DNA from 3 places in the Streptomyces sp. P1-3 genome. Region 3 is predicted to be linked to each of the others. Evidence: riboswitches for the same ligand, from Rfam matches in the RefSeq annotation. Region 3 holds a riboswitch; each other region holds the start of a gene.
The links. Region 3 has a riboswitch for cobalamin ahead of ACQUSR_RS24070 (prenyltransferase/squalene oxidase repeat-containing protein). Riboswitches for the same ligand answer to the same signal wherever they lie in the genome.

Region 1 (9,640 bases), 3.1 Mb from region 3:
CGCCCGCCCCGCAGCCGGCTGCCCAGCCGCAGTCCACCACGCAGGCCGCCCAGCCGCAGTCCAGCCCGACCGAGCTGGGCTACGAGCACCACAGCGGCTACGAGCACCACAGCGGCTACAAGCACAACACCGGCTACTACCAGAACTCGGGCGGCCACCACCACGACGGCGGCCACGGGCACCAGGGCGGCCACCACCAGCAGGGCGGTCACCACCAGCAGGGTGGCCACCACCAGCAGCAGGGTGGCCACCACCACCAGCAGAAGGAACAGCGTCCGGTGAACAACTACGTGTTCCACCCGGAGCAGGAGTGCAGCCCGCAGACGGTCGTTCAGACCAACATCCCGATCGGGGTGTTCTCGCCGGCTGACACGAAGGGCTTCACCTGCCTCCAGCCGAACACCGCGTTCAACAAGTTCCACGGCTGAGGTCCGCCTCACGCCGACGCTCGCAGCGGGCCCCCTGGGGATCGGTCTCCAGGGGGCCCGCTGGCGCGCGTTACGCCCATCCGGGGCGTGTCGCCGTGCCGCGCTCGGGGCGTCGCACCCCAACTGCCTGGCGCTCAGCGGGGTTTCCGGGGCGCCGTCCATAATTCTTCCGCAAATCAGCGCGTCGTCGGACAAAATGGGATGTTCTTCCATTAACCTCCGTAACTGTACGAAGTTGGTCCAAAACGGACCGCATCGCGCTCAAACAAACGGAGAAGAAATGCGCAAGCTTCAGAAGGCTGCCGTGGTGGTAGCCATGCTCGGCAGCGTCGGCTTCGTTGGCGCCGGCACTGCCGCGGCCGGCGGCCACGGCCCGGACATCGACGTCAAGCAGCACAGCTCCTGCAAGTCCCACGACCTCAACGTGAACGTGCTGGGTGGGATCAACATCCTTGGCAACCTCCTGGGCAACCTGTTCGCCGAGGGCGAGAACGGCAACGCGTACGCCAAGACGGGCACGAGCCAGGACTGCAGCAACCACGCTCTCGGGCACTGAGCATCGCGCCCAGCAGGTGAGTAAGTAAGTGACATGGGTCCCGGCGTCCGAGCCACAAGCCCGGCGCCGGGACCCTTCTCTGATGTTCTGCCCGTCCGAACATCGATCACAAAAAGGGACGTGACGCATGGTCAGTTGGAAGAAGGTGGCGCTGGTCGCCGCGGTTCTCGCGGGACTGACGACGACATACGCGGGTGCGGCACAGGGCGCCCCGGCCGCCGCCTGCGAGCGGGACGACAGCGGCAACGTCGTCTGCAGCGACAAGACGGACTACCGCAGCAAGGACGGCAAGTATCACGTCAGCCAAGTCCAGTCATGCGTGACCGGACTCCTCTGGGGGAAGCTACCCCGGCCTACAGATCTGCTCTTCGACTGGGTGCAGTACGAGGAGCACCCGAAGCCCCAAGAGAAGGCGCGTGTGGACTGCTCCAACCACGCACCGAGCAACAAGGAGCGTTGAGCCATCGTCGCGGGCGCTCTTCTCACATAGCGGATGGCCGGAGCCGGGTGGGGACCCGGTCCGGCCATCGGCCGTTGTCTGTCAGAACTCGTCGTCGAACGAGACCGAGCCCTCCACGGCGACCTGGTAGGCCGAGGCGCGCCGCTCGAAGAAGTTGGTCAGCTCCTGGACGTTCTGCAGTTCCATGAAGGAGAAGGGGTTCTCCGAGCCGTAGCGGACCGGGAGCCCGAGGCGGACCAGCCGCTGGTCGGCCACGCACTGGAGGTAGTCGCGCATGGAGTCGGTGTTCATGCCCGGCAGGCCGTCCCCGCACAGGTCGCGGGCGAACTGCAGCTCGGCCTCGACGGCCTCCTCCAGCATCGCGGTGACCTGCTTGCCCATCTCCTCGTCGAAGAGGTCCGGCTCCTCCTGGCGGACGGTGTCCACGACCTGGAAGGCGAAGTCCATGTGCATGGACTCGTCCCGGAAGACCCAGTTGGTGCCGGTGGCCAGGCCGTGCAGCAGGCCGCGCGACCGGAACCAGTACACGTACGCGAAGGCGCCGTAGAAGAACAGGCCCTCGATGCACGCCGCGAAGCAGATCAGGTTGAGCAGGAAGCGGCGGCGGTCCGCCTTGGACTCCAGCCGGTCCAGCTTCTCGACCTCGTTGATCCACTTGAAGCAGAACTGGGCCTTCTCCCGGATGGACGGGATGTTCTCCACCGCGTCGAAGGCGGCGGCGCGGTCGTCCGGGTCGGGCAGGTAGGTGTCCAGCAGCGTCAGATAGAACTGGACGTGCACGGCCTCCTCGAAGAGCTGCCGCGACAGGTACAGCCGCGCCTCGGGGGAGTTGATGTGCTTGTACAGCGTGAGCACGAGGTTGTTCGCCACGATCGAGTCACCGGTGGCGAAGAACGCGACCAGCCGCCCGATCAGGTGCTGCTCGCCCGGCGAGAGCTTGGCGAGGTCGGCCACGTCGGAGTGGAGGTCGACCTCCTCCACGGTCCAGGTGTTCTTGATCGCGTCGCGGTAGCGGTCGTAGAAGTCCGGGTACCGCATCGGCCGCAGGGTGAGCTCGAAGCCCGGGTCCAGGAGGTTTTTCGAACGGCTTTCTGGGGTGTTGCTCATTACTGGCAGGCCTCGCAGGACTCGGGGTTTTCCAGGGAGCAGGCGATCGCCTCGGCGTCGGGCGTGGCCTGCTGGGCGGGGATCGGGGCGGCCGCGGTGGCCCCGTTGGCGCGCGCGGACTGTGCGATCCGGGTCGCCGGGCGCGAACGCAGGTAGTACGTGGTCTTGATCCCCTGCTTCCAGGCGTACGCGTACATCGAGCTGAGCTTGCCGATGGTGGGCGACGCCATGAAGAGGTTGAGCGACTGGCTCTGGTCGAGGTACGGGGTGCGCGCGGCGGCCATGTCGATCAGCGCGCGCTGCGGCACCTCCCACGCCGTGCGGTACAGGTCGCGGATGTCCTGCGGCACCCAGCCGAAGTCCTGGACCGAGCCGTTGGACTCGCGCAGCGCCTCGCGGGTCTGCGCGTCCCACACGCCGAGCCGCTTCAGGTCGTCCACCAGGTAGGAGTTGACCTGGAGGAACTCACCGCTGAGCGTCTCGCGCTTGAAGAGGTTGGAGACCTGCGGCTCGATGCACTCGTAGACGCCCGCGATGGACGCGATGGTCGCCGTCGGGGCGATGGCCAGCAGCAGCGAGTTCCGCATGCCGGAGGTGGACATCCGCGTGCGGAGCGCCTCCCACCGCTCGGGCCACGTCATCTGCGCGTCGGCGTAGTGGTCGGGGTGCAGCACGCCGCGTGCGGTGCGGGTCGCCGACCAGGCGGGGTGCGGGCCGTGCCGCTCGGCGAGGTCGCAGGACGCCTCGTACGCCGCGAGCATGATGCGCTCGGAGATCTTGGTCGACAGCGCCTTGGCCTCGGCGGAGTCGAAGGGCAGCCGCAGCCGGAAGAACACGTCCTGAAGGCCCATCAGACCCAGGCCCACCGGCCGCCAGCGGGAGTTGGAGGCCCCGGCCTCTTCCGTGGGGTAGAAGTTGATGTCCACCACGCGGTCGAGGAAGGTGACGGCCGTACGGACCGTGCGGTCCAGCTTCTCCCAGTCCATGTCGCCGTCCGCGCCCAGGTGCGCGGCCAGGTTGACCGAGCCCAGGTTGCACACGGCCGTCTCGCCGTCGTCGGTGACCTCCAGGATCTCGGTGCACAGGTTGGAGGAGTGGACGACCTTGCCGGGCTCGGCGGTCTGGTTGGCGGTGCGGTTGGCGGCGTCCTTGAACGTCATCCAGCCGTTGCCGGTCTGCGCGAGCGTCCGCATCATCCGCGCGTACAGCTGCCGGGCGGAGACGGTCTTGATGGCCTTGCCCTCGGCCTCGGCCTTGCGGTACGCCTCGTCGAACCGCTCGCCCCACAGGTCGACCAGCTCGGGAGTGTCGGACGGGGAGAACAGCGACCAGTCGGCGTCGGCCTCGACCCGGCGCATGAACTCGTCCGGGATCCAGTGCGCGATGTTGAGGTTGTGGGTGCGGCGGGCCTCCTCACCGGTGTTGTCCCGCAGCTCCAGGAACTCCTCGATGTCCGCGTGCCAGGTCTCCAGGTAGACGCAGGCCGCGCCCTTGCGGCGACCGCCCTGGTTGACGGCGGCGACCGAGGCGTCGAGGGTCCGCAGGAACGGCACGATGCCGTTGGAGTGCCCGTTCGTGCCTCGGATCAGTGACCCGCGGGCCCGGATGCGGGAGTACGACAGGCCGATGCCGCCGGCGTGCTTCGACAGCCGCGCCACCTGGTGGTAGCGGTTGTAGATCGAGTCCAGCTCGTCCAGCGGCGAGTCCAGCAGATAGCAGGACGACATCTGCGGGTGGCGGGTGCCGGAGTTGAACAGGGTGGGGGAGCTGGGCAGGTACGACAGCGTGCTGGTCAGCCGGTACAGCTCGCAGACGTCCTCCAGGGCCCGGTCCGAGAGGTCCTCGGCCAGCCCGCAGGCCACGCGCAGCAGGAAGTGCTGCGGGGTCTCGACCACCTGACGGGTGATGGGGTGGCGCAGCAGGTAGCGGCTGTGCAGGGTGCGCAGGCCGAAGTAGCCGAAGCGGTCGTCGGCGCCGTCGGCCAGCGTCTTGTCGACCAGGGTGTCCAGGCGGGCGGCGTGGGTCCGTACGAAGGCGGCCGTGGAGTCGGCGATCAGGCCCTCGCGGTGGCCCACCTCGACGGAGGCGGAGAAGGAGACCGCGCCCTGCCCGGCCGCCTCCTCGGCGATGGCGAGGGTCAGCAGCCGGGCGGCGAGCCGGGAGTACTCCGGTTCCTCGGAGATCAGGCCGGCGGCGGCCTCGGTGGCCAGGGCCCGCAACTCCGCCTCGTCGGACCCGGCGTGCCGGCCGCGCAGCGCGGCGGCGGCGACCTTGCCGGGGTCGGTGGCGGGAAGATCCGCGGTGAGATCGGTCAGGGTACGCAACAGGGCGGTTCCGGGCGCGTCGGTGGCGGCCGCGGAGCCCTTGGAGTCCTGGGCCGCTGAAACCGGATCGGCGGGCGCGATGGTCACGGAAGTGCTCTCCCTCGCTCGGCTGGGGGGCCAGGAGGGGTGGTGCGCGATGGGCGCATACGGGCGTGCCGTACCGGAGCAGGGCATGCCGCGCAGCGTCCACCGGCCCAACCCGCGAGGCCCGGACGTGTTCGAGGCCGTCGGCAGGTAGTCGGACTTCACGCGCACGCAAAAGCACACACGTACACCGTTGCGGGACAGTTCCGGATTCGCGCCGGATTCCCCTGCGGCGACAGCGAGGATGAGCATACATCTTGTGTTGACTGCCGCACGCGCCACCACATGTTGTGTCACTCGGTTTGAGCTTTCGCACGAATGTGCTATATCGGGAGGCTGTTGGAGGCGTACGCCGGCATGCGGAAGGGGCGCGGCGAGAGCGCCACGCCCCTGTCCTCCACGCTACCTCGCGGCTGTGCGCCGTGCGCCGTCAGTGTCCGCCCGGCGTCTTCACCGGCGCCGCCCCGGCCGCCTCCACGGCCGGCTCGGCCTTGGCGCGCGGGTCGCCCGCGTCCGCCGTGTAGTCCTCGGGGGAGGTCTCGTCGATGCCGTCGGGCGCCTTCAGGGCCCGCAGGACGACGGTCAGGGCGACCGTGACGGCCACGTTCAGGACGAAGGCGGTCAGGCCGATGTAGCCGATCTCACCAATGCCCGGGATCTCCTTCTGGCTGCCGCCGAAGTGCTTCTGGGTGGGGCTGGCCACGCCGTACGCCGCGACCGTGCCGTAGACCATGCCGACCGCCCACCCCGCGAGCAGCGCCCAGCGGTGGAACCAGCGGGTGAACAGACCGCCCACCAGTGCCGGGAAGGTCTGCAGGATCCAGATCCCGCCCAGTAGCTGGAAGTTGATCGCCACCGTCTTGTCCATGGTCAGGACGAAGGCCAGCGCGCCCACCTTGACCAGCAGGGAGACCAGCTTGGAGACCTTCGTCTCCTGCTCCGGGGTGGCGTCGGGCTTGAGGAAGTCCTTGTAGATGTTGCGGGTGAACAGGTTCGCCGCGGCGATCGACATGATCGCGGCCGGCACCAGCGCGCCGATGCCGATCGCGGCGAACGCCACGCCCGCGAACCAGTCCGGGAACATGTCCTCGAACAGCTGCGGGATGGCGAGCTGCCCGTTCTCCACCTTCACGCCCGCCGCGATCGCCATGAAGCCCAGCAGCGCCAGCAGTCCGAGCATCAGCGAGTACAGCGGCAGGATGGTGGTGTTGCGGCGGATCACCTCACGGCTGCGGCTGGAGAGCGTCGCGGTGATGGAGTGCGGGTACATGAACAGCGCCAGCGCGGAGCCGAGCGCCAGCGTCGCGTACGCCCACTGCGAGGCCTCCGGTGGCGCCAGTGCGCCGCGTGGCTTCCCGGTCGCCTCGTTCGGCTGCGAGAACGCCTCCCCGGCCTTGGCGAAGATGTCGTCGAAGCCGCCCAGCTTGATCGGGATGTAGATGATCGCCACCACGATGACGATGTAGATCAGGGTGTCCTTGACGAAGGCGATCAGCGCGGGCGCGCGCAGCCCGGAGGAGTAGGTGTACGCCGCGAGCACGCCGAAGGCGATGAGCAGCGGCAGGTCCTTGATGAACCAGTTGGTGTCCTCGCCGCCACCGACGCCCATCACGTCCAGCACCGCCTGGATGCCGACGAGCTGCAGCGCGATATAGGGCATCGTGGCGAGGATGCCGGTGACCGCGACGGCCAGCGACAGCCCCTTGGAGCCGAAGCGGCCGCGGACGAAGTCCGAGGTGGTGACGTACCCGTGCTTGTGCGACACGGACCACAGGCGGGGCAGGAAGGTGAAGATCAGCGGATAGACGAGGATCGTGTACGGGACGGCGAAGAAGCCGGCCGCGCCCGCCGCGTACACCGCGGCCGGGACCGCGACGAAGGTGTACGCGGTGTACAGGTCGCCGCCCAGCAGGAACCAGGTGATCCAGGTGCCGAAGCTGCGCCCGCCCAGACCCCACTCGTCGAGGTTGTCGGCGTTCTCGGCCGCCCGCCAGCGCGCGGCCATGAAGCCCATGACGGTGACGGCCAGGAAGAAGACGATGAAGACGGTGAGTGCCACGCCGTTCACTCCGTCGTTCACTTCGCCGCACCCCCCTCGCGGGACGCGCGCAGCGCCCGCTGCTCACGGCGGACCAGGACGTACGCGATCGCCGTCAGCCCGGTCGAGATCAGCACCCACAGCATCTGGTACCAGTAGAAGAAGGGGATCCCGAACGCCTTGGGGTCGACCTTCGCGTACGAGCCGACCCACAGCATCGCGACGAACGGCGTGACCAGGCAGAGACCGATCACCACACGCGAGGGTGTGACGACCGGTCTGATGCCTTGTGTACCGGGTTTTTCGGACATGCGGCGGCTCCGCCCCCTCGTTGATCACCTGCGGTAATGCGCACGAAATCTAGGCCAGGGGTACGACGCCCGTCACTACCTGTCCGTATATCGGTATGACAAACAAATGGTCAGCCGTTGGGCCGCTGAAGCCGCGCGACGAACTTGTAGCGGTCGCCGCGGTAGACCGAGCGCACCCACTCCACCGGCTCGCCGTTGGCGTCCAGCGAGTGCCGGGACAGCATCAGCATGGGCAGCCCGACGTCCGTGCCGAGCAGGCCCGCCTCGCGCGGGGTGGCCAGCGAGGTCTCGATCGTCTCCTCCGCCTCGGCCAGGCGGACGTCGTACACCTCGGCCAGCGCCGTGTACAGCGACGCGTACTTCACCAGGCTGCGCCGCAGGGCGGGGAAGCGCTTGGCCGACAGGTGCGTGGTCTCGATCGCCATCGGCTCCCCGCTGGCCAGCCGAAGCCGCTCGATCCGCAGCACCCGGCCGCCCGTGGCGATATCCAGCAGTTCGGCGAGCCGGTCGTCGGCGGTCACGTAGCCGATGTCGAGCAGCTGCGAGGTGGGCTCGAGGCCCTGGGCCTTCATGTCCTCGGTGTACGAGGTCAGTTGCAGGGCCTGGGAGACCTTGGGCTTGGCGACGAAGGTGCCCTTCCCCTGGATCCGCTCCAGCCGCCCCTCGACCACCAGCTCCTGGAGCGCCTGGCGCACCGTCGTGCGCGAGGTGTCGAACTCGGCGGCCAGTGTGCGCTCCGGGGGGACCGCGGTGCCGGGCGGCAGGGTCTCGGTCATCTCCAGCAGGTGCCGCTTGAGCCGGTAGTACTTGGGCACGCGTGCGGTGCGCGTCCCGCCGGTCCCGTTGCCGGTCTCGGCCGGAGACCCGGCCGTATCCCCGTCGGTCTCCATGACGCGCCTTCCCGCCTCCTGTCCTGCTGCCGTCACCGGCTCCTCCGTCTTCAGCGGCTCACATCGTGGCACGGCCAGGCGGCCCCTCGGCTCAGATGTCGTGTGATGTCGGTCCGGTAACGGAGCCGACAGCGACTCTTATACACCCTTGACACCCCTAAAGGTCTAGGCCAAGCTGCGGGGCACTGGTCTAAACCATTAAAGACCAATCCAGTCCTGTTGAGGAGTGTGCGGTGAAGCGTGGGCTCATAGCGGCGACCGGTGTCGCGGCAATGCTGGTGAGCGTCGCGGCCTGTGGGTCCGGCGACGGCGACAAGAAGTCGGGGGCGGACGGCTTCAAGGGGGAGACGCTCACCGTCTGGGCGATGGACGGCTCCACTCCCGACGGCTGGACCAAGGACGTCAAGGCCGAGTTCGAGAAGCGGACCGGCGCCAAGCTGAAGATCGAGACGCAGCAGTGGAACGGCATCCAGCAGAAGATCACCACCGCGCTGTCGGAATCCGATCCGCCGGACGTCATCGAGATCGGTAACACCCAGACCCCCGCCTACGCCGAGACCGGCGGCCTGGCCGACCTGACCGACCTCAAGAAGTCCATCGGCGCCGACTGGACCGAGTCGCTGAACCAGTCCGCGGTCTACGACGGCAAGCAGTACGCCGCCCCGTGGTACGCCGCCAACCGCGTCGTCCTCTACAACAAGAAGATCTGGGCCGAGGCCGGCATCAAGGAGATGCCGAAGACCCGCACCGAGTTCTTCAAGGCGCTGGACACGATCGAGAAGAAGACCGATGCCGAGCCGATCTATCTGCCCGGGCAGAACTGGTACTTCTTCGACGGCCTGACGATCGGCGCCGGCGCCGAACTGGTGAAGAAGGACGGCGACAAGTGGGTCTCCAACCTCGCCGACCCCAAGGTCGGCAAGGCCATGGACATCTACAAGCAGTACCAGTCCTTCAGCAAGGCCCCCAAGGACAAGGACGAGGCCACCCCGCAGCAGGGCGAGGTCTTCGCCAAGGGCAAGACGGGCGCCTTCATCGGCATGGGCTGGGAAGCCGGTGTGGCGATCAAGGCCAACCCGAAGATCGAGAAGGAGATCGGCTACTTCACCATCCCGGGGGAGACCGCCGGCAAGCCGGAGGGCGTCTTCCTCGGCGGCTCCAACCTCGCCGTCGCCGCGGGCAGCGAGAAGCAGGAGCTGGCCAAGGAGTTCCTGAAGATCGCGCTGTCCGACACCCTCGAGAGCCGGCTGGCCGAGGAAGCCGGCGTGATCCCGAACAAGGTCTCCCTGCAGACCGCGCTGAAGGGCAACGCCGCCGCCGAGGCCGCCGCCCCGGCGGTCAAGGCCGGCGGCACCACCCCGCTGATCCCCGAGTGGGCCGCGGTGGAGAACGCGCCGAACCCCATCAAGGCCTACATGACCGCCGTGCTGAACGGTGAGTCG
Region 2 (9,640 bases), 5.0 Mb from region 3:
TACTCGCCCCCGTGCGCCCGGTCCAGTACCTGGAGTCCCGCGAGGGCGGCCAGCCAGAGGACGATGACGGTTACGAAGTGGCGGGCGCACCACTCGCCGATGCGCCGCAACCCGCCCTTCGGCCGCGGTGCACCGGATGTGGCCCGCTCACGCGGAGGCTGTGGCGCCCGCATGCGAGCATTCAATGCCCGCCCTGCCGGTCGCCGCACCCCGTCACCGGAGAACGGGTGAAAGGGAGGCGGCGACCGGGTGGGATCTTCACGGCTTGCCGCGGCCGCGGCCGGGGCGGACAAAGCGCGCGTCCGTCCCGGCCGCTGTCATCTCAGGAGGCCGCGGCGGGCAAGCACCTCAGGACGTCGTGGCGGGCAGGCCGTCCCGGACGTCGCGGGCCGCCGTCACCATGTTCTCCAGCGAGGCCCGTACCTCGGGCCAGCCGCGGGTCTTCAGCCCGCAGTCGGGGTTGACCCACAGCCGCTCGGCGGGAATGGCGTCGAGCCCCTTGCGCAGCAGGGCCGCGGCCTCGGCCGTGGTCGGGACGCGCGGGGAGTGGATGTCGTAGACACCGGGGCCGGCCTCGCGGTGGTAGCCGGACGTCGCGAGTTCCCGGGCCACCTGCATGTGGGAGCGGGCGGCCTCCAGGCTGATGACGTCGGCGTCGAGGTCGTCGATGGCCTGGAGGATGTCGCCGAACTCGGCGTAGCACATGTGGGTGTGGATCTGGGTGTCCGGGCGGACCCCGCTGGTGGTCAGGCGGAACGCCTCGGTGGCCCATTCCAGGTACGCCGGACGGTCGGCCGCGCGCAGCGGCAGCGTCTCGCGCAGCGCGGGCTCGTCCACCTGGATCACCGAGGTGCCGGCCGCTTCGAGGTCGCCGACCTCGTCCCGCAGGGCGAGTGCGACCTGGCGGGCGGTGTCGCCCAGCGGCTGGTCGTCGCGGACGAAGGACCAGGCCAGCATGGTGACGGGGCCGGTGAGCATGCCCTTGACCGGGCGGTCGGTGAGTGACTGGGCGTACGTCGTCCAGCGCACCGTCATCGGTTCGGGGCGAGAGATGTCGCCGGCCAGGATCGGCGGCCGGACGTAGCGGGTGCCGTAGGACTGGACCCAGCCGTGCCGCGTGGCGAGGTAGCCCGTCAGCTGCTCGGCGAAGTACTGCACCATGTCGTTGCGTTCGGGCTCGCCGTGCACCAGGACGTCGATCCCGGCCTTCTCCTGGAAGGAGAGGACCTCCCGGATCTCGTCCCTGATGCGCTCCTCGTAGGCGGCGGTGTCGATGCGTCCGGCGCGCAGGTCGGCGCGGGCGGCACGCAGGTCGGTGGTCTGCGGGAAGGAGCCGATGGTGGTCGTGGGCAGGAGGGGCAGGCGGAGGTGGGCGCGCTGGGCGGCCGCCCGTTCGGCGTACGACTGCGAGCGGCGGCCGTCGGCGTCGGTGACGGCCGCGGCGCGGGCGCGCACCGCCGGGTCGCGGGTGAGCGCGGAGCCCGCGCGGGAGGCCAGGCTGGCACGGTTGGCGGCGAGTTCCGCCGCGATGGTGTCGGTGCCCCGCGCCAGGCCGCGGGCGAGGGTGACGATCTCGGAGGTCTTCTGGCGGGCGAAGGCGAGCCAGCGGGCGACCTGCGGATCGATGTCGCGCTCGGCGGTGGCGTCCAGCGGGACGTGCAGCAGGGAGCAGGAGGCGGACACGTCGACCTGGCCGGCGAGGCCGAGGAGCGTGCCGAGGGTGGACAGGGACTTCTCGAAGTCGTTGATCCAGATGTTGCGGCCGTTGACGACACCGGCGACCAGGCGCTTGCCGGGCAGCCCGCCGACGGCGGCGAGGTCGTCGAGGTTGGCGGCGGCGGATTCGGTGAAGTCGAGGGCCAGTCCGTCGACCGGCGCCTTGGCCAGGACGGGCAGGGCTTCGCCGAGCCGGTCGAAGTAGGAGGCGACCAGCAGCTTCGGGCGGTCGGCGAGGCCGCCCAGGTCCCGGTAGGCGCGGGCGGCGGCGTTCAGCTCGGCCGGGCTGCGGTCCTGGGCCAGGGCGGGTTCGTCGAGCTGCACCCATTCGGCGCCGGCCGCGCGCAGGTCGGCGAGCACCTCGGCGTACACCGGAAGGAGCCGGTCGAGGAGCGTCAGCGGGACGAAGTCCGCCGCGGCGCCGGGGGCGGGCTTGGCCAGCAGGAGGTAGGTGACGGGTCCGACCAGTACCGGCCGTGCGGCCGCCCCGAGGGCGAGGGCCTCCTTCAACTCGGCGACCTGCTTGGTGGAGTCGGCGGTCAAGACGGTGTCAGGACCGAGTTCGGGCACCAGGTAGTGGTAGTTGGTGTCGAACCACTTGGTCATCTCCAGCGGCGCCACGTCCTGGGTGCCGCGGGCCATCGCGAAGTACCCGTCGAGTGCGTCCGCCTCGACGGCGGCGCGGTGCCGGGCGGGAATCGCGCCGACCATGACGCTGGTGTCCAGGACGTGGTCGTAGTACGAGAAGTCGCCCGTCGGCACCTCGTGGACGCCGGCGTCGGCCAACTGCCGCCAGTTCGACCGGCGCAGGGCGGCGGCGCACTCCCGGAGGGCGTCGGCGCTGACGCGGCCCTTCCAGTAGCCCTCGACGGCCTTCTTCAGTTCCCGGTTCGGGCCTTGCCGGGGGTAGCCGTACACGGTGGCCCGTGCTGCCGCGGCTGCGGACTTCGCTGTCACGGAACTCTCCTTCGCGAGCGTGTCTCCTGACAGATCCCGGTACGGGACGAGGGCGCGAAGGGATGGCGAGCGAGGCGGAAACCGCACCACGATCGGTGTGCGTCCGCCCGCTGTGGACTCCCCCGGACTGCGTCCGGGAGTACCGCCGACCCGCCCTCGAGGTCACCGAGATCTCCGCGCGCGATCGGTCGCGCGCGGGCAACGGGCAGGTCTTCGGACTCGCGGGCGCTTCCGCCCGTGAAGGGCGGACACCTACTGGCCGTCGCTTCCCAGACCCGGCCGGGTCCAGTGCGTGTGACGGCGGTCGTTCCCGCTCACCGCTGCGGGGCAGTCCCGGATTCCCACCGGGTTCCCTCTTACGACGCGCCTGCCTGGCGGGCAGGGCGAACCAGCTGCATCCGCCAGCCTAGCGCCGGACGGAACGTCAGCGCAGCGGGGGCGTGGAGCAGGTCGGTCGCCCGCTCCACGCCCCGCCCCGCGGCGGCCCGGGTTCCCTCGGCCCCGGCCCCGGCCCAGGGCCCCTCAGCCCCGGTCGTAGGTGTGGAATCCCCGGCCCGTCTTCCGCCCGAGCAGCCCCGCCTCGACCATCCGCTGGAGCAGCGGCGGCGGGGCGTAGAGGGGCTCCTTGAACTCGCCGTACAGGGACTCCGCGATGGCGGCGACCGTGTCGAGGCCGATCAGGTCGGCCAGCTTGAGCGGTCCCATCGGGTGGGCGCAGCCCAGCTCCATGCCGGCGTCCACGTCGGCGGCGGTGGCGAAGCCGGATTCGGCCATCCGGATCGCCGCGAGGAGGTAGGGGATGAGCAGGGCGTTGACGACGAACCCTGATCGGTCCTGGGAGCGGATCGCGGTCTTGCCGAGCGTCGCGGTGGCGAAGTCCTCGGCGGTACGGACCGTTTCGGCGCTCGTGTGCAGTGAGGTGACGATCTCCACCAGCGGCATGACGGGCACCGGGTTGAAGAAGTGCAGGCCCAGCACGCGGTCGGCGCGCTGGGTCGCCATGCCGAGGCGCATCACGGGGATGGCGGAGGTGTTCGTGGCCAGCACCGCCTCCGGATCCTCGACGATCTTGTCGAGGGCGGCGAAGATCCCGGTCTTCACGTCCGCGTTCTCCACGGCGGCCTCGACGACGAGCTGCCGGTCGGCCAGGTCGTCGAGGCTGCCGGTGAAGACGAGCCGGGCAAGCGCGTCCTCGGCGCGGACGCGGTCCAGTCTGCCGCGCCGGACGGCGCGTTCGAGGGAGGCGGCCACGCGTTCCCGGGCCCCGCGGGCCGCCGCGGCGTCCGCCTCGCAGACCACGGTGTCGAGCCCGGCGCGGGCGCAGACCTCCGCGATGCCGGCGCCCATCTGGCCGCCGCCGACCACGCCGACCCGCTGGACGGACCCGCTCACGGTCTGGAGGGAGGCGCTCATGACCGCACCTCCGGCCGGCGGACGAGGTGGCGCGCGTAGGCGTCGGGGGTGAAGAACGCCGGAAGTTCCTTCGCCAGCGCGGTGCGTTCGAGGATGCCCCGGGCCTCCGCGGCGCGCGCGTCGGGTCGTTCTCGTTCCAGGGCCGCGCGCTCGGTGTCGAGCAGCCGCAGCACGGTGTCGCGGTCGGCGGCGCCGTGGCGTACCCACTGCCAGATCTGGCAGCGGGCGATCTCCGCGGTCGCGGCGTCCTCCATGAGCCCGTGGAGCGCGACGGCGCCGCTGCCGCGCAGCCAGGCGTCGAAGTAGCGCAGGGCGACGGCGATGTTCGCGCGGATGCCTTCGGGCGTCGGCGGGCCGCTGACGCGGCGGACGGCCAGCAGGTCGGCGGCGGTCACCTCCACATCGTCGCGGGTGCGTTCGATCTGGTGGGGCCGGTCGCCCAGCACTCCGTCGAAGACGTCGCGGCAGACGGGGACGAGGCCGGGGTGGGCCACCCAGGAGCCGTCGAAGCCGTCCTCGGCCTCGCGCTCCTTGTCCAGGCGCACCGTGGCGAGAGCCGCCTCGTTGGCCTGCGCGTCGCGGCTGGGGACATGGGCGGCCATGCCGCCGATCGCGTGGGCGCCCCGCTTGTGGCAGGTTCGTACCAGCAGTTCGGTGTAGGCGCGCATGAACGGCGCGGTCATGGTGACCTTCGCCCGGTCCGGGAGGACGAAGTCGGGGCGGTGCGCGAAGTTCTTGATCAGGCTGAAGAGGTAGTCCCAGCGGCCCGCGTTCAGCCCGGCGGAGTGCTCGCGCAGTTCGTAGAGGATCTCCTCCATCTCGCAGGCGGCGGTGATGGTCTCGATGAGGACGGTGGCCCGGATGGTGCCGCGCGGGATGCCGAGCAGGTCCTGGGCGATGACGAAGACGTCGTTCCACAGGCGGGCTTCGTAACGGTTCTCCAGCTTGGGCAGGTAGAAGTACGGGCCGTGGCCGGCGTCGATCTGCCGCTGGGCGCAGTGGAAGAAGTACAGCCCGAGGTCGACGAGTGAGGCGGGCACGGGGCGGCCGTCGATGAGCAGGTGCTGCTCGGTGAGGTGCCAGCCGCGGGGGCGGACCATGATGGTGGCGGGGTCGTCGCCGAGCCGGTACGCCCTGCCGTCGGGGGTGGTGAAGTCGATGCGGCGCCGACAGGCGTCGAGCAGGTTCAGCTGGCCGCCGATGATGTTGTCCCAGATGGGGGCGGTGGCGTCTTCGAAGTCGGCCATCCACACCTGTGCCCCGGAGTTGAGGGCGTTGACGGTCATCCTGCGCTCGGGCGGGCCGGTGATCTCCACCCGGCGGTCGGTCAGGCCCGGCGCGGGCGGGGCGACGCGCCAGTCGGGGTCGGCGCGGATGGCGGTGGTCGCGAGCGGGAAGTCCAGTGGTGCGCCGGAGGCGAGCCGTTCGGCGCGGCGGCGGCGCTCGGCGAGCAGTTCGAAGCGCCGGCCGGCGACGGCCGCGTCGAGGCGGGCGATGAAGTCCAGTGCCGCGGGGGTGAGGATCTCGTCGTGGCGGTCGCCCGGCTCGCCCAGAACCTGGACGCGGCTGCTCAATTGGGTAGCGGACATGCGGGTCTCCTCGGGCGGAGCGGTGGGGGCCGGGTGAAGCGGAGTGGCCGGCCCCCACCTGTCTGCGGGTTGCCCGGCGCGGGGTGGCGCCCCGGCCGACGGGGTGCCTAGTGGAACTGCTCTTCCTCGGTGGAGCCGGTCAGCGCGGTGGTCGAGGAGGCCGGGTTGACGGCGGTGGACACCAGGTCGAAGTAGCCGGTGCCGACCTCGCGCTGGTGCCGCACCGCGGTGAAGCCCTCGCTCTGGGCGGCGAACTCCCGCTCCTGGAGGTCGACATAGGCGGTCATGCCGTGCTCGGCGTAGCCGCGGGCCAGGTCGAACATGCCGTGGTTGAGCGAGTGGAAGCCGGCCAGCGTGATGAACTGGAAGCGGTAGCCCATCGCCCCCAGTTCCCGCTGGAACTTGGCGATCTGGTCGTCGTCCAGCGCCGCCTTCCAGTTGAACGACGGCGAGCAGTTGTACGCCAGCATCTGGTCCGGGTACCGGGCGTGGATGGCCTCGGCGAACTCCCGGGCCTGGGCCAGGTCCGGCGTGCCGGTCTCCATCCACAGCAGGTCGGCGTACGGGGCGTAGGCCAGGCCGCGGGCGATCGCCGGTGCCATGCCGTTCTCGACCCGGTAGAAGCCCTCCGCGGTGCGCTCGCCGGTGCAGAACCGGGCGTCCCGCTCGTCGACGTCGCTGGTCAGCAGGTTCGCGGCGAGCGCGTCGGTACGGGCCACGATGACGGTCGGGACGTCGGCGATGTCCGCGGCCAGACGGGCGGCGTTGAGGGTGCGGATGTGCTGGGCGGTGGGCACGAGCACCTTGCCGCCGAGGTGGCCGCACTTCTTCTCGGAGGCGAGCTGGTCCTCGTAGTGGATGCCGGCCGCTCCGGCGGCGATCATCGCCTTGGTCAGCTCGAAGGCGTTCAGCGGGCCGCCGAACCCGGCCTCGGCGTCGGCGACGATCGGCGCGAGCCAGTCGGTGGTGTCCCCGTCGCCTTCCGCGGTGGCGACCTGGTCGGCGCGCAGCAGCGCGTTGTTGATCCGGCGCACCACCTGCGGCACGGAGTTGGCGGGGTAGAGGGACTGGTCGGGGTAGGTGTGCCCGGCCTGGTTGGCGTCGGCCGCCACCTGCCAGCCGGACAGGTAGATGGCCTGGAGCCCGGCCCTGACCTGCTGCACGGCCTGGCCGCCGGTGAGCGCGCCGAGGGCGTGGATGTAGTCCTGGCCGTGCAGTTGGCGCCACAGGCGCTCGGCTCCGCGCCTGGCCAGGGTGTGCTCCTCGCGGACGCTGCCGGACAGGCGCACCACGTCCTCGGCGCCGTAGGTGCGCTCCACCCCCTTCCAGCGCGGGTCCGTCGCCCACCGCCGTGCCAGCTCTTCAGCCGTCGCCGTCGTCGTCCCTGCCTGCGCCATGGCCGTCTCCCGGGGGTCGCGTGGATTCGCAAAGGTGTTGTGAACTGTGCGAAGGGCACGTCACTGAGTGCCGCCGATTTGCTGGCCAGCCAACCGACTACCGGGCCCGGCTGGCCATATGGAGACTCTGTCAGCGGCACTGGGTGCCAACAACCGTGGCCATGTGCCAAGCTTTGCGAATCTTCTCCACGCGGTTTGCCAATCATGCGAAGGGCGGATTTCGAGTGAGCAAGACCTACGCGGGGGCGCGTCTGCGGCGGCTGCGCGAGGAGCGCGGGCTCAGCCAGGCGGAGCTCGCCCGGGTGCTGGCCATCTCCCCGAGCTATCTGAACCAGATGGAGCACGACTCCCGGCCGCTGACGGTGCCCGTGCTGCTGCGGCTGACCGAGGCGTTCGGCGTGGACCCCGGCTTCTTCTCCGAGCACGACACCAGCCGGGTCCTGGCGGACCTGCGGGAAGCCCTCGCGGATGAGGTCGCCGGCGCCCGGATCACCCCCTCCGACCTGTCGGAACTCGCCTCCCGGCTGCCCGCCGCCGCCGCGGTCCTGCTCGATCTGGGGCGGCGCAACCAGGCGCTGACCGAGCAGCTCGCCCAGGTCTCCGAAGGCCGCGCCGGAGCCGCCGGTACGGCCGCGCCGCGCTCGCCGCACGAGGAGATCCGCGAGTTCTTCTACCGCCGGCGGAACTACGTGCACGACGCGGACGTCGCCGCCGAGGAGCTGGCCCACGAGCTCGGCATCCGGCCCGGCGAGGTGCTGCGCGCCCTCACCGCCCGGCTCACCGAACGGCACGGTGTACGCCTCGCCACCGGCTCCGACCGGCCGCGCCACTCCGACCGGCTGCACCACTACGACCCGGCCGGCCGGGTCCTGCATCTGTCCAGCAGGCTGCGCCCCGGCCAGCAGGCCTTCCGGCTGGCCACCCAGATCGCCCTGCTCGAACACGGCGCGGAGCTCTCCCGGCTGGCCTCGGAGGACTACGAGGAGGACTCCGCCACCTGGTCGCTGGCCCGGATCGGCGTCGCCAACTACTTCGCCGCCGCGCTGATCCTGCCGTACCGCGCCTTCCACACCGCCGCGGAGGAGGTGCGCTACGACATCGAACGCCTCACCGACCGCTTCGGGCTCGGCTACGAGACCGTGTGCCACCGGCTGAGCACCCTCCAGCGCCCGCGCCTTCGCGGGGTGCCGTTCTCCTTCGTCCGGGTGGACCGCGCGGGCAACATGTCCAAGCGCCAGTCCGCGACCGGTTTCCACTTCTCCCGCGCCGGCGGCACCTGCCCCCTGTGGAACGTGTACGAGGCGTTCGCCGCACCGGGCCGCATCCATGTCCAGATCGCCGCCATGCCGGACGGGCAGCGCCATCTGTGGACCGCGCGCACGGTCACCCGGCACCGGGGCGGCTGGGGTGAGCCCGGCAAGACGTTCGCCATCGGCCTGGGCTGCGAGATCCGGCACGCCTCCCGGCTCGTGTACTCCGACGGGCTCGACCTCGACAACGCCTCGGCCGCGACCCCGATCGGCATGGGCTGCCGCGTCTGCGAACGCCTGGACTGCCCGCAGCGCGCCGTACCCCCGCTCGGCCAGCCCCTCGCCATCGACGAGAACAGCAGCACCTTCGTGCCGTACCCGGTGCGGGAACGGCGGGACCCCTGACGCACCCGGCGGCCGCTGGGTGCGGCGGCGGACGCCGCCGCGCGCGGTGCGACCGGTGGGCGCTGTCAGACCCCCTTGGCACACTGGGGGAAAGATCCATCCGCTATGCACCGAGAGATCGCATGCTCACCACGCTCGCTGTCGAGAACTACCGCTCCCTGCGCCGCCTGATCGTCCCGCTGGACCGGCTCAACGTGATCACCGGCGCGAACGGAACCGGCAAGACCAGCCTCTACCGGGCCCTGCGGCTGCTGGCGGACGCGGCCCGGGGCGGCGCGGTGGCGGCGCTGGCACGCGAGGGCGGGCTGCCCTCCACCCTGTGGGCGGGAGAGCGGCGGGGTGCGGGCCGCTCGCCCGCCGTCAGCCTCCGTCTCGGCTTCGCCGGTGACGAGTTCGGGTACGCGGTCGACTTCGGGCACCCGATCCCGACCTCCGGCGGCCCGGGTGCGCCGTCCATGTTCAACCTGGACCCCGAGATCAAGCGCGAGTGCACATGGGCCGGCCCCGTGCTGCGCCCGGCCGCGCTCCTCTCGGACCGCTCCGGCCCCGCCGTGCGCACCCGCACCGCGGACGGCACCTGGCACACCTCGGTGAACACCGTCCGCCCCTACGACAGCATGCTCAGCGAGCTCGCCGACCCGCAGCTCGCCCCCGACCTGCTGCGGCTGCGTGAGCACATACGGTCCTGGCGGTTCTACGACCACGTCCGCACCGACGCGCACGCACCCGCGCGCAGCGCCCGGATCGGTACCCGCACGCCGGTGCTCGGCCACGACGGCTCGGACCTCGCGGCCGCGCTCCAGACGATCCGCGAGACCGGTGACCACGAGGCCCTCGACGCCGCCGTGGACGCGGCGTTCCCCGGCAGCAGGGTGGAGATCGCCAGTGAGGGCGGCCGGTTCGAGCTGCGGCT
Region 3 (9,640 bases):
CCGAGTCTGCGCCGCAGGTCGGCGTCGCCCAGCAGCCGGCCGAGCGCGGTGGCCAGCGCGTCCGCGTCGCCGGGCCGTACCGCCAGGCAGGTCTCGCCGTCGGGGCCCGCGACCTCGGGGATGGCACCGCCGGTGGTGGCGACCAGCGGCGTGCCGGTGGCCATGGCCTCCGCCGCCGGGAGCGAGAAGCCCTCGTAGAGGGAGGGGACGCAGGAGACCTGGGCGCCGCGGACGAGGTCGACGAGTTCGGCGTCGCTGATGCCCTTGACGAACTGGACGGCGTCGTCGAGTCCGTGCCGGCTGATGGCGCCCGCCACGGGGCCCTTCTCGGGCCGCTTGCCGACGACGACGAGGTGGGCGTCGGGCCGCTCGGCACGGACCTTGGCGAGCGCTTCGACCAGGTGGACCAGCCCCTTGAGCGGGACGTCGGCGCTGGAGGTGGTGACGATCCTGCCCGGTATCTCGGGGACGGTGGGGTCCGGGGAGAACAGCCGGGTGTCGGCGCCGATGGGGACGACGTGGATCCGGTCCGGGCGCACGCCGAGGTCTTCCACGATCTCCTGGCGGGAGGAGCCGGAGACGGTGAGCACCGAGGGCAGCCGGGTGGCGACCCGCTTCTGCATGCGGGTGAAGCCGTACCAGCGGCGCACGGACAGGCGCCGCTTCCAGGTGGCGGCGGCGTCGAGCTCCAGCCGGCGGTCCACGGTGATGGGGTGGTGGATCGTGGTGACGAGCGGGAAGCCGATCCGGTCCAGGCCGAGCAGCCCGTAGCCGAGGGTCTGGTTGTCGTGGACGACGTCGAACTCACCGCGCCGGGCGGCCAGATGGCGGCGGGCGCGGAGGCTGAAGGTCAGCGGCTCGGGGAAGCCACCGGTCCACATGGTGCCGACCTCGAGGGCGTCGACCCAGTCGCGGTACTCGTCCCGCCGCGGGGTGCGGAAGGGGTCGGGCTGCCGGTAGAGGTCGAGGCTGGGCAGCTCGGTGAGGGTTACGCCGTCGTCGAGGACGGGATACGGCTGCGCGCCGATGACCTCCACCGTGTGGCCGAGCCGCGCCAGCTCGCGCGACAGATGGCGTACGTAGACGCCCTGGCCACCGCAGAACGGGTTCCCTTTGTAGGTGAGCAGCGCGATGCGCAGCGGCCTGTCGCCGGTCACTCGCGGCCCCCTTCTCGGTGCAGTTCAGCGGGAGCGTATCCGCAAGCAAACGGCTAGAACAAGTTTCACTTACGGATCGCCGGAGAAGTCTCGAAGATACCTGCCCATGACACCTTCCCTCGGGGCACGGCAGGTGATCCGCACCACTGGCGGCCGTCGTCGGCCGGCTCACCGAGACGACTCGCGCCACCCCCCTGGCCCTGCCATCATGCACGGAGTCCGCAGCCTGCAGACGGAACGCACCGAAGTAGGACACATGACCGCAGAAGCCAAGCCAGCCTCCCTGCAGCTGACCGAGCGGCAGGAGGCGCGTCGCCGCCGGATCCTGCACGCCAGCGCCCAGTTGGCGAGCCGCGGCGGCTTCGACGCTGTGCAGATGCGCGAGGTGGCGGAGCTGTCCAGCGTGGCGCTCGGCACGCTGTACCGCTACTTCCCCTCCAAGGTGCATCTGCTCGTCGCGACGATGCAGGACCAGTTGGAGCAGATGCACGAGGCGCTGCGGAAGCGGCCGCCCACCGAGCGGGAGCCCGCGGCCCGGGTCGCCCAGACCCTGATGCGCGCCTTCCGCGCCCTCCAGCGGGAGCCGCACCTGGCGGACGCGATGGTGCGGGCGCTGACGTTCGCGGACCGCTCGGTGAGCCCGGAGGTGGACACGGTCTCCCGGCTGACCACGGCGATCATCCTGGACGCGATGGGGCTTCAGGGGCCGCCCACGGCGGAGCAGCTGTCCGCGGTGCGGGTGATCGAGCACACCTGGCACTCGGCGCTGGTGACCTGGCTGTCGGGGCGGGCGTCGATCGCCCAGGTGAAGATCGACATCGAGACGGTGTGCCAGCTGATCGACCTCACGGCGCCGGGGGCCGCGACCTCGCGCTGACCCCCTCGCCGGCCCGTCCCGCACGCGTCCGCGTCCCGGACGGGCTCGATTCCTCGGCCCGTCCGGGACGCGCTGCCGGCGGCTGGATCAGACCAGCGGGGCCGGGTAGGTCGGGTACTCCACCCCGGAGACGTACTGGACGACGCGGATGACCTGGCAGGAGTAGCCGAACTCGTTGTCGTACCAGAGGTAGAGGATCGCGTTGTCGCCGTCGACCTTGGTGGCGCCGGCGTCGACGATCGAGGCGTGGCGCGAGCCGACGAAGTCCATGGAGACGGCGTCGGGGGCGGTGGTGAAGTCGATCTGGCGCTTCAGCGGCGAGTTCAGCGAGACGTCACGGAGGTACTCGAGGACCTCGTCGCGGGTGGTCTCTCGGCCCAGGCGCAGGCTCAGGATGGCGATCGAGACGTCCGGGACGGGGACGCGGATCGAGCTGCCGGTGATCGGCGCCTTGAGGTCGGGCAGCGCCTTGGCGACGGCGGAGGCGGCACCGGTCTCGGTGATGACCATGTTGAGCGGCGCCGAGCGGCCCCGGCGGTCGGCCTTGTGGTAGTTGTCCAGCAGGTTCTGGTCGTTGGTGAACGAGTGGACGGTCTCCACGTGGCCGCGCAGGACGCCGTACTCGTCCGCCATCGCCTTCAGCGGCGGGACGATCGCGTTGGTGGTGCAGGACGCGCAGGACAGGACCCGCTCGTCCGGCTTGATCGTGTCGTGGTTGACGCCGTGGACGATGTTGGGGACGTCGCCCTTGCCCGGCGCGGTCAGGACGACCTTGTCGATGCCGGGGCGCAGGTGCTTGGACAGGCCCTCGCGGTCGCGCCACTTGCCGGTGTTGTCGATGAGGATGGCGTCCTTGATGCCGTACGCCGTGTAGTCGACCTCCGACGGGTCGTTGGCGTAGATCACCTTGATCTCGTTGCCGTTGGCGATGATCGTGCTGTTCGCCTCGTCGACGGTGATCGTGCCCTGGAACTGGCCGTGGATGGAGTCGCGGCGCAGCAGCGAGGCGCGCTTGACGATGTCCTGGTCGCCGCCCTGGCGGACGACGATGGCGCGCAGCCGCAGGCCGTTGCCGGAGCCGGCCTTCTCGATGAGCAGGCGGGCGACGAGCCGGCCGATGCGGCCGAACCCGTAGAGGACGACGTCACGCCCCTCGCGGCACTCGATCTTGTTGGCACCCGTGGCGCCGGCGACGGCCTCGGCGGTGAAGTCCGCCACCGACAGACCGCGGTCGTCGGTCTTGTACGTCGCGGCGAGCATGCCGATGTCGATCTGGGACGGGCCGAGGTCGAGTGTGGTGAGGGCCTGCAGGAACGGCAGCGTCTCGGTGACCGAGAGCTCCTCGCCGGCGATCTGCCGGGCGAACCGATGGGTCTTGAGGAGGCTGACCACCGACTTGTTCACCAAGGAGCGGCTGTGAAGCAGGACGGTGACGTCCCGCTCCCGGTGCAGCTTCCCGATGATCGGGATCATCGACTCCGCGATCTCCTCGCGGTTCTTCCAGTTGGTGAACGAGTCGTCGTTGACAGTCACGTGGATATCTTTCGAGCTAGGCGGCGCTCATATGCTAACCCCCTCGCCGTTTTGATCATTCAACGGTGCCCCCTGAGCGGGCCGCCGTGATCGGGCCGCGGGTCCGCACCCGGGGGAAACGGCCTAGTCCTCCGGGGGGAAGACGGGTTCGCCGGTGTCGCTCAGGCGCAGCAGAACGGCCTCGACCGGGCAGCCCTCCGCCGCGCTCAGCACCGCGTCCGAGGCCGGCACCTCGGCGTCGACGGGCCGCGACCGCCGGGCCGAGTCGAGCCGGAACGCCCCGGGCGCCGTATGGACGCACATCCCCGAGCCGACGCACAGCCCGCGGTCGACGGCCACCCGCCAGCGGTCCCCCATCGCCTCAGCCCTCCCAGTCGGCCGGCAGGTGGATCGTCTGGTGCTCCAGGTACGCGGCGAACCCCTCGGGGCCGAATTCCCGCCCCAGCCCGGAGTTCTTGAAGCCGCCGAACGGGCCGAGCATGTCGAGGCTGAAGGTGTTCACGGAGAACGTCCCGGTGCGGATGCGCCGGGCGACGCCGATGCCGCGTTCGACGTCGGAGGTCCAGACGCTGCCGGAGAGCCCGTAGTCGGAGTCGTCGGCGATCCGTACCGCCTCCTCCTCGCTCTCGTACGGCAGCAGGCAGATGACCGGGCCGAAGATCTCCTCACGGGCGATCCGCATCTCGTTGCGGACGTTCCCGAAGAGTGTCGGCTCGACGTACCAGCCGGTCTCCGGGGACGGCGGGCGGCCGCCTCCCGTGAGCAGTTCGGCGCCCTCGCGCCGCCCGATGCCGATGTAGTCGAGGGAGCGCTGCTGCTGGCGCCGTGCGACCAGCGGGCCGACCTGGGTGGCCGGGTCGAACGGGTCGCCCACGACCAGCGCGGCGGCGGCGGCCGTGAGGCGTTCGGCGATCTCCGCGTAGTGGCCGCGCGGGGCGAGGATGCGGGTCTGGGCGACGCACGCCTGGCCGTTGTTCATCCACGCGTTGGGGACGATTCCGGCGACGGCGGCGTCCAGATCGGCGTCGGGCAGGATGACGGCGGCCGACTTGCCGCCCAGCTCCAGCGTCACCCGGGTCAGGTGGCGCGCGGCGACCTCCATGACCCGCCGGCCCGCCGCCACGGACCCGGTGAAGGACACCTTGTCGACGCCCGGGTGACCCACCAGGTACTCGCCGACCTCGGGGCCCGCGGGCAGGACGGACAGCACGCCGTCCGGCAGCCCCGCCTCGGCGGCGATCTCCGCGAGCAGGTACGAGTCGAGCGGGGCCTCCGGGGAGGGCTTGAGGATCACCGGGCAGCCTGCCAGCAGCGCGGGCGCGAGCTTGGCCGCGGCCACGAACTGCGGGGCGTTCCACGGCACGACGGCCGCCACCACCCCGACCGGCGCGCGCCGCACCAGCAGCGGCCCCAGGATGCCGGTTCGGCGCTCCTCGTAGCCGGCGTCACGGGCGACCGCTAGGGCCGCCTCCCACACCATCACCGCACCGAGCGCCTGGCCGAGGACGCTCCAGGAGTACGGGCTGCCGTTCTGGGCGGTGACGGTCCGGGCGATCTCCTCGTGCCGGGCGGCGATCGCGTCCTTGATCCGGGTGACGACCGCGATCCGCTCCTTGGGGTCGGTACGCGGCCAGGGGCCGGTGTCGAAGGCGGCGCGCGCGGCGGCGACCGCCCGGTCCACGTCCTCGCGGGTGGCGTGCGGTACGCGGCCGATGACCGCCTCGGTGTGCGGTGAGACGACCTCGATGACGTCCCGGCCCGCGGGTTCGGCCGGGGCGCCGCCGATGACGAGGTGGCCGTACTCGACACGACCGGTCGCGGGGTCCGTCATGGTGGGAACCTCCAGGGATTCGGCCGTCGCCCGGCTCCGGCTTCGACAATAACTGACGCTGCGTCAGAACTGATACCAGTTCTCGCTATAGTGGGCAACGGCCGTGCGGCGACAGGGGGTTCGGTGACCGGACACGCGGAAGGGCAAGCGGCGGGGCGGGCGGGATGGCGGGCCGACGGACCGGAGGCCCGCCGGGTGACCTCGCACGGCGGCGGCGTGTGGAGCATCCCGGTCCCGATCCCCGACAATCCGCTGGGCCACACCCTCGTCCACCTCCTGGACACCGATCGCGGCCCGGTCCTGATCGACACCGGCTGGGACGATCCGGCGGCCTGGGACGCGCTCACCACCGGCCTCACCGCCTGCGGCACGGCCGTGTCGGACATCCACGGCGTCCTCCTCACCCACCACCACCCCGACCACCACGGGCTCTCGGGCCGGGTGCGCGAGGCGTCCGGCGCGTGGCTGGCGATGCACGCCGCCGACGCGGCCGTGGTGCGTCGCACCTGCGCCGCCGCGCCCGGCCACTGGCTCGACTACCTCACCGACCGGCTGACCGCCGCCGGGGCACCCGAGGACCACCTCGCCCCGCTGCGCGCCGCCCGCGCCGCGGGACACGCCGGCGCCCTTCCCGGACTCGCCGCCGCGCTGCCCGACCGGCACATCACCCCGGGCGCCCTCCTCGATCTGCCCGGCCGCAGACTGCGGGCCGTATGGACACCGGGCCACACCCCGGGCCATGTCTGCCTGCACCTAGAGGAGCGGCACCCGGCGGGCGCGACGGGCAGCGGCCGGCTCTTCTCCGGCGACCACCTGCTCCCCGGCATCTCCCCGCACATCGGCCTCTACGAGGACCCGGACGACGGCGCGAACGCCGGCGAGGCCGACCCCCTCGGCGACTACCTCGACTCGCTCGGCCGCGTCGGCCGGCTCGGCCCGGCCGAGGTGCTCCCCGCCCACCAGCACCCGTTCACCGGCGCCGCCCGCCGCGTCGGCGAACTGCTCGACCACCACGCCGCGCGCCTGGACGGCGTACGGAACCTGCTGGCCACCCCGCACACGCCCTGGCAGCTCGCCGAGCGCATGCGCTGGAACCGCCCCTGGGCGGACATCCCGTACGGTTCGCGGAACATCGCGGTCGCGGAGGCGGAGGCGCACCTGCGGCACCTGGTGAAGCGGGGGCGGGCGGCGGCGGTGCCGGGCACCGACCCGGTCGCGTACCAGGCGCGGTGAGCCCCGCCCGCCGCCGGATGCCCCACCGCGCCCCGGATGAGGCGCCCGTTAAGGTGGGCGTGCACAACTTCATCCGTGACCGATCGGGGAAAGCCGGTGCGATTCCGGCGCTGACCCGCAACCGTGAGTACGGCCCGCGTCCGCCGGTGACGGCCGGCCTGCCGTACGAGCCGGAGCACCCGTCGGCCACGACGAAGGCTCCTGCGCACCGGTGGCCGCCGCGACCGGTGCGCGGCACCGTCGAGGTCTGCGGAGCTGAGCCCGGTGCCACCATGTGCGTGTCGCGCGCGGGTGGAGGACCGTGCCCCCAGCTGCGTGCGGAACACCCCCGAACACACATCGAGAGGCACCGTCCATGAACGTACGCCGCAGCGCCGCGGCCCTGGCCGTCTCCGTCGTCCTCGGCGCGGCCACCGCCCCGGCCGCGTTCGCCGACGACGCGCCCTCCCCGAAGCCGTCCGCGCTTCCGCAGGGCCTGTACGGGACCAAGGACCCCACGTACGACGGTGTATGGCGGCAGTCCCTGGCGCTGCTCGCCCAGGACGCGGTCGGTGTCACCCCGGCGGCGTCGGGCGTGAAGTGGCTGGCCGGGCAGCAGTGCGCCGACGGCGGCTTTGTGTCTTTCCGGCACGAGACCGCCACCCCGTGCGCGGCGAAGAATGCCGACAGCAACGCCACCGCGGCCGCCGTGCAGGCGCTCGCCGCGGTCGGTGGGCACGGCGCGGCCGTCGAGAAGGGCATCGGCTGGCTGAAGAAGAACCAGAACGAGGACGGCGGCTGGGGCGTGAACCCCGGCAGCCCCAGCGACGCCAACTCCACGGCCGTGGCCATCGGCGCGTTCGCCGCCGCCCGGCAGGACCCGGCGAAAACCGCCTCAGCGAAGGGCGGGAAGACCCCGTACGACGCGCTGCTGGCGCTGCGGCTGGGCTGCGACGCGAAGAAGGACGCGCGCGGGGCGTTCGCGTACCAGCCCAAGAAGGGCGAACTGGAGCCCAATGACGTGGCCACCGTGGCCGCCGCGCTCGGCGCCACCGGCCAGGGCTTCGTGTTCGAGCCGGTCGGCAGGGACGACGACGAGGCGGTCGAGCCGCTGGAGTGCGGGGCGGACGCCGACAAGAGCGACACGAAGGCCAAGGGCGCGGACGCGGCGGAGGACGCCGCCGACGCGGCCGACGCGTACCTGGCCGCCAAGCTGGCCGGGAACGACCAGCACCTGATGGCCCCCGCCATGCCCGGCCAGGACCCCGCGCCCGACCTCGGCGGCACCGCGGACGCGGTCCTCGCGCTGGCGGCGGGCGAGCACCGGACCGCGGCCGCCAAGCCGCTCGCCTGGCTCCAGAGCAAGGACAGCGGGGCGGTCGCGTGGGCGAAGGGCGACCCGGGCGCGCTGGCCAAGCTGGTCCTGGCCACCCGCGCGGCCGGTGGGGACCCGAGCGACTTCGGCGGCACGGACCTGGTGCGGGAACTGAACGCCACCGGCCCCAAGCCGGCGGCCGCGTCGGACCACTCCGGCACGCAGAAGCAGGCCGACGAGGACGAGAAGAAGGACGAGGGCGACAGCCCCTTCGGCCTGTGGTGGTTCATCGGCGTGTGCGCCGTCGCGGGCATCGGCATCGGCTTCCTGCTCAGCGGCCGGAAGAAGCAGCAGCTCTGATGGCTGTACGGTCCGTGGCGCGGCGTCCGTACGGGCGGGCGGCCCTGCTCGCGCGGCGTGCGCCGGAGGGCCGGGGCGTAACGGCGGAGCCGGGCGTGACGGCTGGGCGAGACGTACCCGCTGGGGTGGGCATACCCGTTGGGCTGGGCGTACCCGCCGGGCCGGGCATAGCCGCTGGGCTAGGCGTACCCGCTGGGCCGGGGGTGCTGGCCGGGAGGGTCGTAGCCGCTGGGCGGGGCGCACCGGCCGGGCCGGGCGTACCCGCTGAGCTAGGCGTACCAGCCGGGCCGGGCGTACCCGCTGAGCTAGGCGTACCGGCCGGGCCGGGCGTACCCGCTGGGCAGGACATCCCGGCCTGGCCGGGCACGCAGCTCAGGCGGGGCGCGGCGCCGACCAGGCGGCGGGTCCCGGCCAGGCCGGGGGTGCCCGCCGGGCGAGGAGCCCTCGCCCGGCTGGCCGCGCTGGCCTCGTCGCTGTGCGCCGGGCTGCTGATCGCCGTCCTGGGCGCCGCCCCCGCGCACGCCCAGGGCTACCGCTACTGGTCGTTCTGGGAGCGGGACGGCGGGGAGTGGACATACGCCACCCAGGGGCCGTCGACCGCGCGGCCGGACGACGGGGACACCATCGGCTTCCGGTTCGCCGTCAGCGAGGACTCCGGGAACGCCGCCCAGCCGCGCGGCGCCCCCGACTTCGACGCGATCTGCGCCCGCACCCCGGCCAAGGGCGGCGCCAAGCGGGTCGCCGTCGTCATCGATTTCGGTACGGCGGCCCACGCGCGCGGCGGCGAGACCCCGCCCCCGGCCCGTGCCGAATGCGCGCGGGTCCGCGGTGGGGCGAGTGCGGCGGAGGCGCTCGCGGCCGTCGCGAAGCCGCTGCGCTACGACTCGTCCGCGCTGCTGTGCGCCATCGCCGACTACCCGCGCTCCGGCTGCGCGGAGCAGGCGGACGGCTCCGGTTCCGGAGGCGAGGACGGGGACGGGGCGGCGACGGGCACGGCCCGTCCGGAGCGGTCCGGCGAGCGCGCCGACGGCGATGACGACGGCGGCGAAGGGCCGTCGACCGGCCTGATCGGCGGGGCCGCCGCCGTGGTCGCGCTCGGCGCGGCCGCGTGGTGGCAGACCCGCCGCCGGCGCGGATGACCGCCGAACGACCGCACGCGCGGCGGCCCGACAGCGACCCGGGTGCGCTGCCGGACCACGGCGAGGGGACCCCGGCCGGACACGGCGGCGACCCGGTCCGGCGGATGCGGGCCGCCGTGGCGCGGCTGCGGGCTCCGGAGGGCTCGCGGCGCGATGCCCTGCACGCGGGCGCCTGGTGGCTGTGGGCGCTCGGGCTGGCGACCGCCGCGTCGCGGA

Region 1: it holds a riboswitch for cobalamin, as region 3 does, so the genes downstream of both, ACQUSR_RS10555 (ribonucleoside-diphosphate reductase subunit alpha) here and ACQUSR_RS24070 (prenyltransferase/squalene oxidase repeat-containing protein) in region 3, are expected to answer to the same signal.
Region 2: it holds a riboswitch for cobalamin, as region 3 does, so the genes downstream of both, metE (5-methyltetrahydropteroyltriglutamate--homocysteine S-methyltransferase) here and ACQUSR_RS24070 (prenyltransferase/squalene oxidase repeat-containing protein) in region 3, are expected to answer to the same signal.

Annotation. Positions count from the first base shown of each region.
Region 1 covers NZ_CP192512.1:2,569,837-2,579,476, reverse strand. The annotation lists gene ACQUSR_RS10575 (hypothetical protein) at 1-428, shown strand, start outside; gene ACQUSR_RS10570 (hypothetical protein) at 709-984, shown strand; gene ACQUSR_RS10565 (hypothetical protein) at 1,112-1,444, shown strand; gene ACQUSR_RS10560 (ribonucleotide-diphosphate reductase subunit beta) at 1,526-2,551, opposite strand; gene ACQUSR_RS10555 (ribonucleoside-diphosphate reductase subunit alpha) at 2,551-4,962, opposite strand; gene ACQUSR_RS10550 (hypothetical protein) at 4,967-5,113, shown strand; cobalamin riboswitch at 5,088-5,245, opposite strand; gene mctP (monocarboxylate uptake permease MctP) at 5,390-7,039, opposite strand; gene ACQUSR_RS10540 (DUF3311 domain-containing protein) at 7,036-7,308, opposite strand; gene ACQUSR_RS10535 (GntR family transcriptional regulator) at 7,419-8,198, opposite strand; gene ACQUSR_RS10530 (extracellular solute-binding protein) at 8,432-9,640, shown strand, end outside.
Region 2 covers NZ_CP192512.1:653,279-662,918, forward strand. The annotation lists gene ACQUSR_RS02880 (MMPL family transporter) at 1-173, opposite strand, end outside; gene metE (5-methyltetrahydropteroyltriglutamate--homocysteine S-methyltransferase) at 349-2,673, opposite strand; cobalamin riboswitch at 2,873-3,068, opposite strand; gene ACQUSR_RS02890 (3-hydroxybutyryl-CoA dehydrogenase) at 3,196-4,086, opposite strand; gene aceB (malate synthase A) at 4,083-5,675, opposite strand; gene aceA (isocitrate lyase) at 5,783-7,072, opposite strand; gene ACQUSR_RS02905 (short-chain fatty acyl-CoA regulator family protein) at 7,297-8,727, shown strand; gene ACQUSR_RS02910 (AAA family ATPase) at 8,850-9,640, shown strand, end outside.
Region 3 covers NZ_CP192512.1:5,656,544-5,666,183, reverse strand. The annotation lists gene ACQUSR_RS24100 (glycosyltransferase family 4 protein) at 1-1,157, opposite strand, end outside; gene ACQUSR_RS24095 (TetR family transcriptional regulator) at 1,414-2,034, shown strand; gene ACQUSR_RS24090 (glyceraldehyde-3-phosphate dehydrogenase) at 2,122-3,567, opposite strand; gene ACQUSR_RS24085 (ferredoxin) at 3,691-3,924, opposite strand; gene ACQUSR_RS24080 (aldehyde dehydrogenase) at 3,929-5,398, opposite strand; gene ACQUSR_RS24075 (MBL fold metallo-hydrolase) at 5,594-6,631, shown strand; cobalamin riboswitch at 6,695-6,832, shown strand; gene ACQUSR_RS24070 (prenyltransferase/squalene oxidase repeat-containing protein) at 6,987-8,285, shown strand; gene ACQUSR_RS24065 (SCO2322 family protein) at 8,708-9,424, shown strand; partial or broken gene ACQUSR_RS24060 (energy-coupling factor transporter transmembrane component T) at 9,529-9,640, shown strand, end outside.